3 regions of the Streptomyces sp. NPDC096136 genome follow, and region 1 is predicted to be linked to each of the others. Evidence: riboswitches for the same ligand, from Rfam matches in the RefSeq annotation. Region 1 holds a riboswitch; each other region holds the start of a gene.
The links. A riboswitch is a leader RNA that binds a small molecule or an ion and turns the genes downstream of it on or off. The one in region 1 is predicted to bind cyclic di-AMP.
Positions count from the first base shown of each region.

Region 1 (3,248 bases):
TGCCGGACGCCTGGGCCAGGGTCTCGTGGAACCAGCCCCCCAGCGCCCGCAGGTCCTCCCCCTGCGCCCGCCTGGCCCGCTCCTGGCCCAGCCGCACCAGCCCCCGCAGCACCTTCAGGTGCGCCTCGGTGCGCCGCCGGGCCGCACGGGAGGCGGCCAGCGGCTCCAGCAGCATCCGCAGCTCCAGCAGATCGGCCGCCTCCTGCTCGCTCGGCTCCGCCACGCACGCCCCCGCGTGCCGCCGCGTGGTGACGAACCCCTCGGACTCCAGCGTGCGCAGCGCCTCGCGCACCGGCACGCGCGAGACCCCGTACCGGCGGGCCAGCACCTCCTCGGTCAGCCGGCCGCCCGGCCCGAAGAAACCGGAGACGATATCGTCGCGAATGGCTGTGCACACCGCGTGCGCCGGAATACGCAAGGCCGGACCTCCGCTGGTTTCGTTCCGATCGAACGTGCCGCGTCTGCGACTCTATTGCACCACGTGGGGATTTCCGAGAAAGCCCGAAAATCCGGAACGGGGGACGGGCGGAAACGGCGGAAACCCGTGGAACCGGTGGAACGCGGAGAACCGGCGGAACCCGGGGAACGGAGAAGGCCCCGGCTCGGGGAGCCGGGGCCTTCTTCGAAGAGGGAGGGGTCAGATGCCGACACCGTGCTGGCGCAGGTAGGCCAGGGGGTTGATGTCCGTGCCGTAGGTGGCGCCGGTGCGGGCCTCGAAGTGCAGGTGCGGGCCGCTGGAGTTGCCGGTGGAGCCCGACAGGCCGATCTGCTGGCCGGCGGTGACCGTCTGGCCGACCGAGACGCTCAGCGAGTCCATGTGCCCGTACTGGGTGTAGGTGCCGTCGTTGTGGCGGATCACGACGTTGTTGCCGTAGGCGCCGCCCCAGCCGGCCTCGACGACGGTGCCCGCACCCACCGCGTGGACGGTGGTGCCCAGGTCGGCGTGGAAGTCGATGCCGGTGTGGCTGCCGGAGGACCACATGCCGCCGCCCGCGCCGTACTGGGTGCTGACGTAGGAGCCGGTGATCGGCGCCACGAAGGTGTTGAGGCGCTTGCGGGCCTCTTCCTCGGCGGCCTTCTCGGCGGCCTCGCGCTCGGCCTTCTCCTTGGCCTCGGCCTTCTCCTTGGCCTCGGCGGCGCGCACCTTGGCGTCGGCCTCGGCCTGCGCCTGGGCCGCGACGGCCTCGGCGGCGCTCTGCTGGGTCTCGGCCTGGGTCTCGATGTCGTCCTGGAGGCCGTCGGCGACGACGACGGCGTTCAGCGCGCCGGTGTCCTCGAGGGAGGGGCCGCCGTGGGAGTCGGCCGCGAAGGCCGGGGCCGCCAGGGTGCCGACCACGCCCGTGGTGGCGAGGGCGGCTATGCCGGCGTAGCCGGCGGTCTTGCGGCTCAGACGGCTCGAACCGCGGTGCTTACCGGAACCGGCTGCACGACTGCCAAACGCCATGGCGGGGGTGATCCTTTCCTTCCCTCTCGCCTACCGGGTTAGCTGACGGGTTCGGAGCAGGAAGGTCTCCTACGGGCCCCCTCTGACGAGGCGGTCCGATTCACCCCAGGGACTGATGTGGGTCCCCGGCTCCCCAGGCTCGCGCCTGACGGGGACTCGGCGATCGCTGCCCGGTGCCGCGGGTGCGGCTGGCACAAGTGACGGACAGCACGCCTGACGCTAGGCGGATCATCAGTCAATCGCCAAACAGACGCGCGGATTTGTTGCGTACGCCACACCGCATATCTGAAACCACACCACCAAACGGACAAAGGGGGCCCGGTGGATGCTCCACCGGGCCCCCTCGGCACAGGCCGACCGCCGGTCAGTTGCCGGTCGGCCTCCGGTCAGTTGGTGACGACCGTGACCTCACCGATGCCGAGGGCCAGGACGGGCTCCTCGATCTGCGCCGCGTCGCCCACGAGGATCGTGACCAGCCGGTCCACCGGGAAGGCGTTCACGACCGCCGAAGTGGCCTCCGCCGTACCGGTTTCGGCCAGCCGCGCGTACAGCCGCGCCTGGTAGTCGTCCGGCAGCTCCTGCTCGACCTGGTCGGCCAGCGTCCCGGCGACCGAGGCGGCGGTCTCGAACTTCAGCGGGGCCACGCCCACCAGGTTCTGCACCGCCACGTCCCGCTCGGCGTCCGTCAGCCCCTCGGCGGCGAGGGTGCGCAGCACCTGCCACAGGTCCTCCAGCGCCGGACCGGTGTTGGGGGTGTCCACCGAGCCGCTGATGGCGAGCATCGAGGCGCCCTTGCCGTCGGCCGTGGAGCGCAGCACCTGGCCGAAGGCCCGCACGCCGTACGTGTAGCCCTTCTCCTCGCGCAGCACCTTGTCCAGACGGGAGGTCAGGGTGCCGCCGAGGCAGTAGGTGCCCAGGACCTGCGGGGCCCAGACGATGTCGTGCCGGTCGGGGCCGATCCGGCCGATCAGCAGCTGCGTCTGGACCGCGCCGGGCCGGTCCACGATGATCACGCGGCCCGTGTCGTCGGCCGTCACGGGCGGCACCGGCCGGGGCGCGGCGGTGCCGCCCGTCCAGGCGCCCAGGGTGTCGGCGAGGACGGCGTCCAGGTCGATGCCGGTCAGGTCGCCGACGACCACCGCGGTGGCGGTGGAGGGGCGCACGTGGGCCTCGTAGAAGGCGCGTACGGCGGCGGAGTCGATCCGCGCGACCGTCTCCTCGGTGCCCTGGCGCGGGCGGGACATGCGCAGCGTGGCCGGGAAGAGCTCCTTGGAGAGCTCCTTGGCGGCGCGGCGCTGCGGGTTGGCCTGCTCGTGCGGGATCTCGTCCAGCCGGTTGCGCACCAGCCGGGCGACCTCGCCGTCGTCGAAGGCGGGCGCGCGCAGCGCCTCGGCGAGCAGCCCCAGGGCCTTGGGCAGGCGGGAGGCCGGGACCTCCAGGGAGACGCGCAGGCCGGGGTGGTCGGCGTGGGCGTCGAGGGTGGCCCCGCAGCGCTCCAGCTCGGCCGCGAACTCCTCGGCGGAGTGCTTGTCGGTGCCCTCCGACAGGGCGCGGGCCATGATCGTGGCCACTCCGTCGAGGCCGTCGGGCTCGGCGTCGAGCGGGGCCGCGAGGTTGACCTCGACCGCGACGACCCGCTGGCCGGGGCGGTGGCAGCGCAGCAGGGTCAGGCCGTTGCCGAGGGTGGAGCGCTCGGGGGCGGGGAAGGCCCACGGCGTGGGCTCGCCGGCCTGCGGCTGCGGGTGGAAGTCCATCGTGACGGCTGCGGTGTCGCTCACTGCTCCGCCCCCTCGTTCTCGTCGCT
Region 1 covers NZ_JBIWFZ010000019.1:125,277-128,524, reverse strand. The annotation lists gene ACIRBY_RS30315 (GntR family transcriptional regulator) at 1-418, opposite strand, end outside; gene ACIRBY_RS30310 (M23 family metallopeptidase) at 638-1,444, opposite strand; cyclic di-AMP (ydaO/yuaA leader) riboswitch at 1,457-1,616, opposite strand; gene ACIRBY_RS30305 (M16 family metallopeptidase) at 1,831-3,198, opposite strand; gene ACIRBY_RS30300 (M16 family metallopeptidase) at 3,219-3,248, opposite strand, start outside.

Region 2 (3,248 bases), on a different contig from region 1:
CCCCCGGAGGGGAACCCGCCGCCGGACCCGCCGCCGGGCCCGGCAGGGGTGCCGGCCCGGCCGGGCGGGCTACAGCGGGAGCAGGTCCGGGCGCTTGGCCTCGACGTTATCGCCGGAGGACTCCCCGCGCAGCCGGCGCCCGATCCAGGGCACGAGGTGCTCGCGGGCCCACTGGATGTTGTCCCGGGTGACGTCCACGGAGCCGCGCGGCGCGGCCGGCGGCCAGGGCTGGTCCGGGTCGGCCGGGACCTCGTAGCCGAGGACCTGCGCGGCGCGCAGCGCGACGCGGGTGTGGCCCTCGGGCGAGAGGTGGAGGCGGTCGCCGTCCCAGGCGCGGCGGTCCTGCACGGTCTTCAGCGACCAGAGGTCGAGCACCGGGCAGCCGTAGCGGTCGGCGATGGCGCGCACGTGGACGTTGTACGTCGCGATCTTGCCGCGCAGGTGCTTGAGGACCGGCACGCCCCGGGTGTCGAAGCCGGTGGTGATCATGACGAGGCCGACGGCACCGGTGAGGTCGGCCACGGCCGCCTCGAACCGGGCCGCCACGTCGTCGGGGTCGCTGCCGGGCCGGATGATGTCGTTGCCGCCCGCGCAGAAGGAGACGAGGTCGGGGGCCAGTTCCTTGGCCCGCGGAACCTGCTCCTCCACGATCTGGTCGAGTATTTTGCCCCGTACTGCCAGGTTCGCGTACCGGAAGTCGTGCTCGTCGCGCTGATCCGCCAGGAGCACGGCGAAGCGGTCCGCCCAGCCGAGATACGAATCCCCGGGTCCCGGGTCCCCCACGCCTTCGGTGAAGCTGTCCCCGATCGCCGCGTACGAGCCGATGGTCTTGAGTGTCGTCTTCGTCGCTGCCACGGGAACCCATCCTTCACCCCCGTCGCCAACCTACGCCAACGTAATGAGGGGTTGACGGACCGTGATCTATACCACGCGGGGGATAAGGAATAAGTACACACGGCGCCGGGACCCCTCCTCGGGTCCCGGCCCCGTGCGCGTGGGCAACTCCGCCGCGTGGGTCGTCAGATGGTGACGCCCTTGGAGCGGAGGTAGGCCAGCGGGTCGATGTCGGAGCCGTAGGACGGGCCCGTGCGGATCTCGAAGTGGAGGTGCGGACCGGTCACGTTGCCGGTGGCGCCGGAGAGCCCGATGGCCTGGCCGGCGGTGACGGTCTGCCCCGTCGAGACGTTCAGCTGGGAGAGGTGGCCGTACTGGGAGTACTTGCCGTCCGCGTGCCGGATGACGATCTCGTTGCCGTACGCGCCTCCCCAGCCTGCGGAAACCACGGTGCCCGCGCCGACGGCCCGGACGGTGGTGCCGGTGCTCGCGATGAAGTCGACGCCGGTGTGGTAGCCGGAGGACCACATGGCGCCGGGCGTGCGGTACTGGGTGGAGATGCCGCCGCTGACCGGGGCGACGAACCCGGCGGCGCTCGCGGGCGCGGACTGCGCGGCGGGCGCGGACTGCTTCATTCCGCGGGACGGGGCGGCGGAGCCCTCCGACCCGGCGGCGCCGGCGGCGCCTTCCGTGCCCGATCCGGCGGCGCCGGCGGCGGACGGAGCGGCGTCGGCCGCACCCTCGTCGGCCGCCGGAGCACCGCTGGAGGACTCCTCGGCCGGCGCCTCAGGTGCCTTCGCGGCGGGGGCCGCGCCCTGCCCGCCGAGGGTCAGGCGCAGGCCCGGGTGGATGAGGGAGGGGTCCTCGCCGACGGCCTCGCGGTTGTCGGCGTACAGCTGCTCCCAGCCGCCGGACATGCCGCGCTCGGCGGCGATGGCGGAGAGGCAGTCGCCCGGCACGACCGTGTAGACGGCGGGGGCGGCGGCGGGCACGGCCGCCCGGAACGCCGCCGGGGCCTGGGCGGGCGCCGCGGCCGGGGCGACGGCGGCCGGGGCGGCCGCGTGGGCGCCGGCGGCGCCCACGAGCGGCAGCGCGAGGGCCGCGCCGCCCGTCCCGGCGAAGGCGATCCCCCGGGATATGGAACGGGACTTCGGACGGCGGTGCTTACCCTTTCCGGGCATGGCGAATTCCTCTCCGGCGCCTGCGAGGTGAGCTGTCGGGTTCGGACTGGAGATGTCCGGCCGTACGGGCGGGTCCGCGGAAGCGGATCACCGGTACGGCTTCACCCCGAGCCGTACCGGAAGGGATCCGGGACGGCGGCCTGCGTGGTTCCCCCGCTCCTGCCGCGTGCGTGATTGGTCGGGTGCGGTTTCCGGGAGGCGGCAGGATGAGGCGGTCCACCCGGATCGCTCGCGAAGGTAATCCAGCGGGACGGCGGCCAACAAGCCGCTAATTCCCTGACGCAATAGCAGGTATGAGGGATCAACGGAATTCCGGTCACCCTGCGTCCATTCCGGACGCGCAACGGCCGCCCCGGCAAAGGAATTCCGATTTCGCGATCAGGCACGCTCGGTCACCGTATGATCTGGCTCACGGGCTTCGACCCGATCTCGCGTCCACCTACGGCAAGTTGGTCCCAACCAGAGCAATTCGGACACGCGGCACCACGCGGAGGAGAACACGTGACCCAGCAGATACCCCAGGACCTCCCGGCACGGAACGAGCACGCGCCCGAGATGACCGGAGTGCGCAATTTCCGCGATGTGGGCGGTTTGCCGACCACGGACGGACGGAGGGTCAGGTCGGGACGACTGTATCGAAGCGGACATCTGGCGCATGCCACCGAAACGGATGCAGAGTTCCTCGCCTCGCTCGGACTGCACACGGTCTTCGACTTCCGCAACCACGCCGACCGGGCCGCGGAGGGCCCGGACGTGGCGCTGCCGGGCGTGCGCAACGTCAACATCCCCCTCTCGGACCCGGCCGACGGCGGACAGTTCTGGAGGACGGTCCGCGAAGGGGGCCTGGACCGGCTCCGCGGCCTCCTGGGCGACGGCAGGGCGGCCGCCCGCATGGCGGAGTCGTACCGCGAGATGATCCGCGACCGCACCGCCGAGCACGGACGGGTGCTGCACGCGCTCGCCGAGGACAGCGTGCCGGCCCTGCTGCACTGCGCGGCGGGCAAGGACCGGGCGGGCCTGTCGATCGCCGTGACCCTGCTCGCCCTCGGGGTCGACCGCGAGGCGATCGTGGCGGACTACCTGGAGTCGAACGCCCCGCACAACCGCTACCGGCTGCGGCGCGCCGACGACACGCCCGAGACCCGCGACCCCGAGGTGACGGAGCTGCTGGCGCCGCTGTTCGACGCCCGCGCCGAGTACCTGGTGGCCGCCTACGAGACCATCGACACGCAC
Region 2 covers NZ_JBIWFZ010000007.1:61,754-65,001, forward strand. The annotation lists gene ACIRBY_RS16935 (SGNH/GDSL hydrolase family protein) at 70-855, opposite strand; gene ACIRBY_RS16940 (peptidoglycan DD-metalloendopeptidase family protein) at 1,020-2,015, opposite strand; cyclic di-AMP (ydaO/yuaA leader) riboswitch at 2,020-2,206, opposite strand; gene ACIRBY_RS16945 (tyrosine-protein phosphatase) at 2,517-3,248, shown strand, end outside.
Region 2: it holds a riboswitch for cyclic di-AMP, as region 1 does, so the genes downstream of both, ACIRBY_RS16940 (peptidoglycan DD-metalloendopeptidase family protein) here and ACIRBY_RS30310 (M23 family metallopeptidase) in region 1, are expected to answer to the same signal.

Region 3 (3,248 bases), on a different contig from region 1:
ACGGGCGCGAGCGCGGCCGACACCGCGACGTGGGACAAGGTCGCCGACTGCGAGAGCGGCGGCACGTGGAGCGCCAACTCCGGCGGCGGGACCTACGGCGGCCTCCAGTTCACCCTGGACCAGTGGAAGAACGCGGGCGGGCTCGAATTCGCGGAGCGTCCCGACCTGGCGAGCCGCTCGCAGCAGATAGCCGTCGCCGAGCGCGTGCTGGACTCCCAGGGGCCCGAGGCGTGGTCGCTGTGCTCCGCCTCGGCGGGGCTGTCCAAGAACGGGCCGAAGCCCGACGTGGACACGGGCAAGACCCCCGGGCCGGTCGCGCCCAGCCCGGTCCGGCCCGACTTCTCGGTGCCCGACACCGGCAAGGGGAAGTCCTCCACGGACTTCGGGGCGCCCACCCCGGCGCCCGGCGCGCCCGGCCCGAGCGTGCTGCCGGACTACCCGCTGGGTGCCACCAGCGGACTGCCCGTCATGCCGGAGCCGGACTACCCCGTGCCGCCCACCCCGACCACCGGCCCCACCGTCCCGCCCACCGGCGGGGCGAACCCGGGCAACGGCCAGGGCAACGGGAACGGCCAGGGGAACCAGGGCAATCAGGGCAACTCGAACAACCAGGGCAACCCGGCCAATCCGACGGCCCCGGGCACCCCGACCGCCCCGGTCGACCCGACGGCCCCGGCCACCCCGGGCGCCACTCCCTCCCCTTCGGCCACTCCCGCTTCCGGCGCATCGGAGGGCAACGGCAAGCACCGCGGCCCCGCCGCGATCGAGGTGCCCGCGGCCCCTGGCACGGCGTCAGCCGCCGCCGCGGAGCCCGTGTACACCGTGAAGCCGGGCGACAACCTCGCGGCCATCGCGGACGCCAACGGCCTCAAGGGGGGCTGGAGCGCCCTCTACAAGGCCAACGAGCAGGTCATCGGCACGGACGCGGACCTCATCAAGCCCGGCCAGAACCTGGATCTAACCAAGAAATAGGGGTAGTTCGGGCACCCAATAAGGGTTGAATGTCCGTTATCGGCAAGTGAGACATGCATCTCTTCCGGACAACTGGCGTGTCTCATTCCGGAACTTCCGCAAACCCCGCTCCGACCTGCGCAAACGCACTCCGAAGGAAGGCAAGTAGGCCGGTTTCTCCCCAAAATCACACGTTGAACATCGGGGAGAGACCTGCCTACCTTCTGAGTCGCCCGCCACCGCGGGCTCCTTCGACCGCATCGCCGAATCCTGCCGGCGGCCGGAGGGAACAGTCGTCGCGCAAGCGCCGTTGGCAGGAGCGGGGGAACCAAGGTAGGTGCCGGGAAAGGCCGTTGAGAGACGGTCCGCGTACCGGCTAGGGGTGAAGACGCGCAACTGCGCGACCGGGCAACTCATCCGCCCGAACCCGACAGCTCACCTCGAAGGCGTCGGTGAGGAGAACTCCATGCTGCTTTCCGGCAAGGGCAAGCACCGCCGCGGCTCCAAGGCCGTCCGCATCGTCACGCTCGCCGGTGTCGCCGGTGTGGCCGTCGCCGCCCCGCTGATGGCCGCCGGCTCCGCCAGCGCCGCCACGGTCTCGGAGTGGGACAAGGTCGCCTCCTGCGAGTCCGGCGGCAACTGGTCCATCAACACCGGCAACGGTTACTACGGCGGCCTCCAGTTCTCCGCCTCCACGTGGGCCGCGTACGGCGGCAAGGCGTACGCCGCGCAGGCCAACCAGGCCAGCAAGTCGCAGCAGATAGCCATCGCCGAGAAGGTCCTCAAGGGCCAGGGCAAGGGCGCCTGGCCGTCCTGCGGCGTCGGCCTGTCCAACTCCGCCTACAACGGCGGCGGCTCGACCACCACCCCGGCCAAGCCGAAGCCGGAGACCAAGCCGGCCCCGGCCAAGCCCGCCCCGGCGAAGCCCTCCACCCCGAAGGCCGACACCGAGACCAAGAGCACCGGCTCCGGCTCCGGCAACTGGACCCCGTCCAAGCCGGCCCCGGCGAAGCCGTCCGCGCCGAAGACCGGCACCCCGGCCACCGGCAACGGCTCCTACACGGTCCAGGAGGGCGACACCCTCGGTACCATCGCCGATGCCAACGGCGTCAAGGGCGGCTGGCAGAAGCTCTTCGACCTGAACAAGGACACCGTCAAGGACGCCGACCTCATCTTCCCGGGCCAGAAGCTGAAGCTCAGCTGAACTCCCGCGTAACACCCGCACGCCGGCCCCCGGGGCCGGTGCGCGGGTGGGCACCACCCCCGGCACGGCCCGTGGCATCGACGCCCGGCGCGCATCCCTTTTGCGCGCCGGGCGTCGTCATGTCCGGGCCGCGCCCGCGCGCCGCACGGACCGGGCCCCGCACGCCCGGCCCGCGCCCCCGCATGCCCGGCGCCGGGGCCCGGGCGCCCGCGCCGCCGGAGGGCATGGCGCGTCAGCGGACCGTCCAGGCTCGACTTTTCCCGGGTCCTATGTCCTGGAAGGCGGGTATTCGGCCCCTTTTTCGTCCCAGGACCCGGGCGGTCGGCTGGCCGACCGCCCGGAGCCGGTTAGGCTCTAGTCGGCGAGGCCGTCCCAGGCCCCACGCCACCGCACACCCAGCGTCACATCCCAGAAGGAGATGCTCGTGCCGTCCATCGACGTCGTCGTAGCCCGGGAAATCCTGGACTCCCGAGGCAACCCCACGGTCGAGGTCGAGGTGGGCCTCGACGACGGCAGCACCGGCCGTGCTGCCGTTCCGTCCGGCGCCTCCACCGGTGCCTTCGAGGCCATCGAGCTCCGTGACGGTGACCCCAACCGTTACATGGGCAAGGGTGTCGAGAAGGCCGTCCTCGCGGTCATCGAGCAGATCGGCCCGGAGCTCGTCGGCTACGACGCCACCGAGCAGCGCCTGATCGACCAGGCCATGTTCGACCTCGACGCCACCGACAACAAGGGCTCCCTCGGCGCCAACGCCATCCTCGGCGTCTCCCTCGCCGTCGCGCACGCCGCGTCCGAGGCCTCGGACCTCCCGCTCTTCCGCTACCTCGGCGGTCCGAACGCGCACCTGCTGCCCGTTCCGATGATGAACATCCTCAACGGCGGGTCGCACGCCGACTCCAACGTGGACATCCAGGAGTTCATGATCGCCCCGATCGGCGCGGAGTCCTTCTCCGAGGCGCTGCGCTGGGGTGCCGAGGTCTACCACACCCTCAAGAAGGTCCTGCACGCCAAGGGCCTGTCCACCGGCCTGGGCGACGAGGGCGGCTTCGCCCCGAACCTGGAGTCCAACCGCGCCGCGCTCGACCTCATCATC
Region 3 covers NZ_JBIWFZ010000008.1:86,385-89,632, reverse strand. The annotation lists gene ACIRBY_RS18780 (transglycosylase family protein) at 1-972, shown strand, start outside; cyclic di-AMP (ydaO/yuaA leader) riboswitch at 1,247-1,415, shown strand; gene ACIRBY_RS18775 (transglycosylase family protein) at 1,418-2,155, shown strand; gene eno (phosphopyruvate hydratase) at 2,574-3,248, shown strand, end outside.
Region 3: it holds a riboswitch for cyclic di-AMP, as region 1 does, so the genes downstream of both, ACIRBY_RS18775 (transglycosylase family protein) here and ACIRBY_RS30310 (M23 family metallopeptidase) in region 1, are expected to answer to the same signal.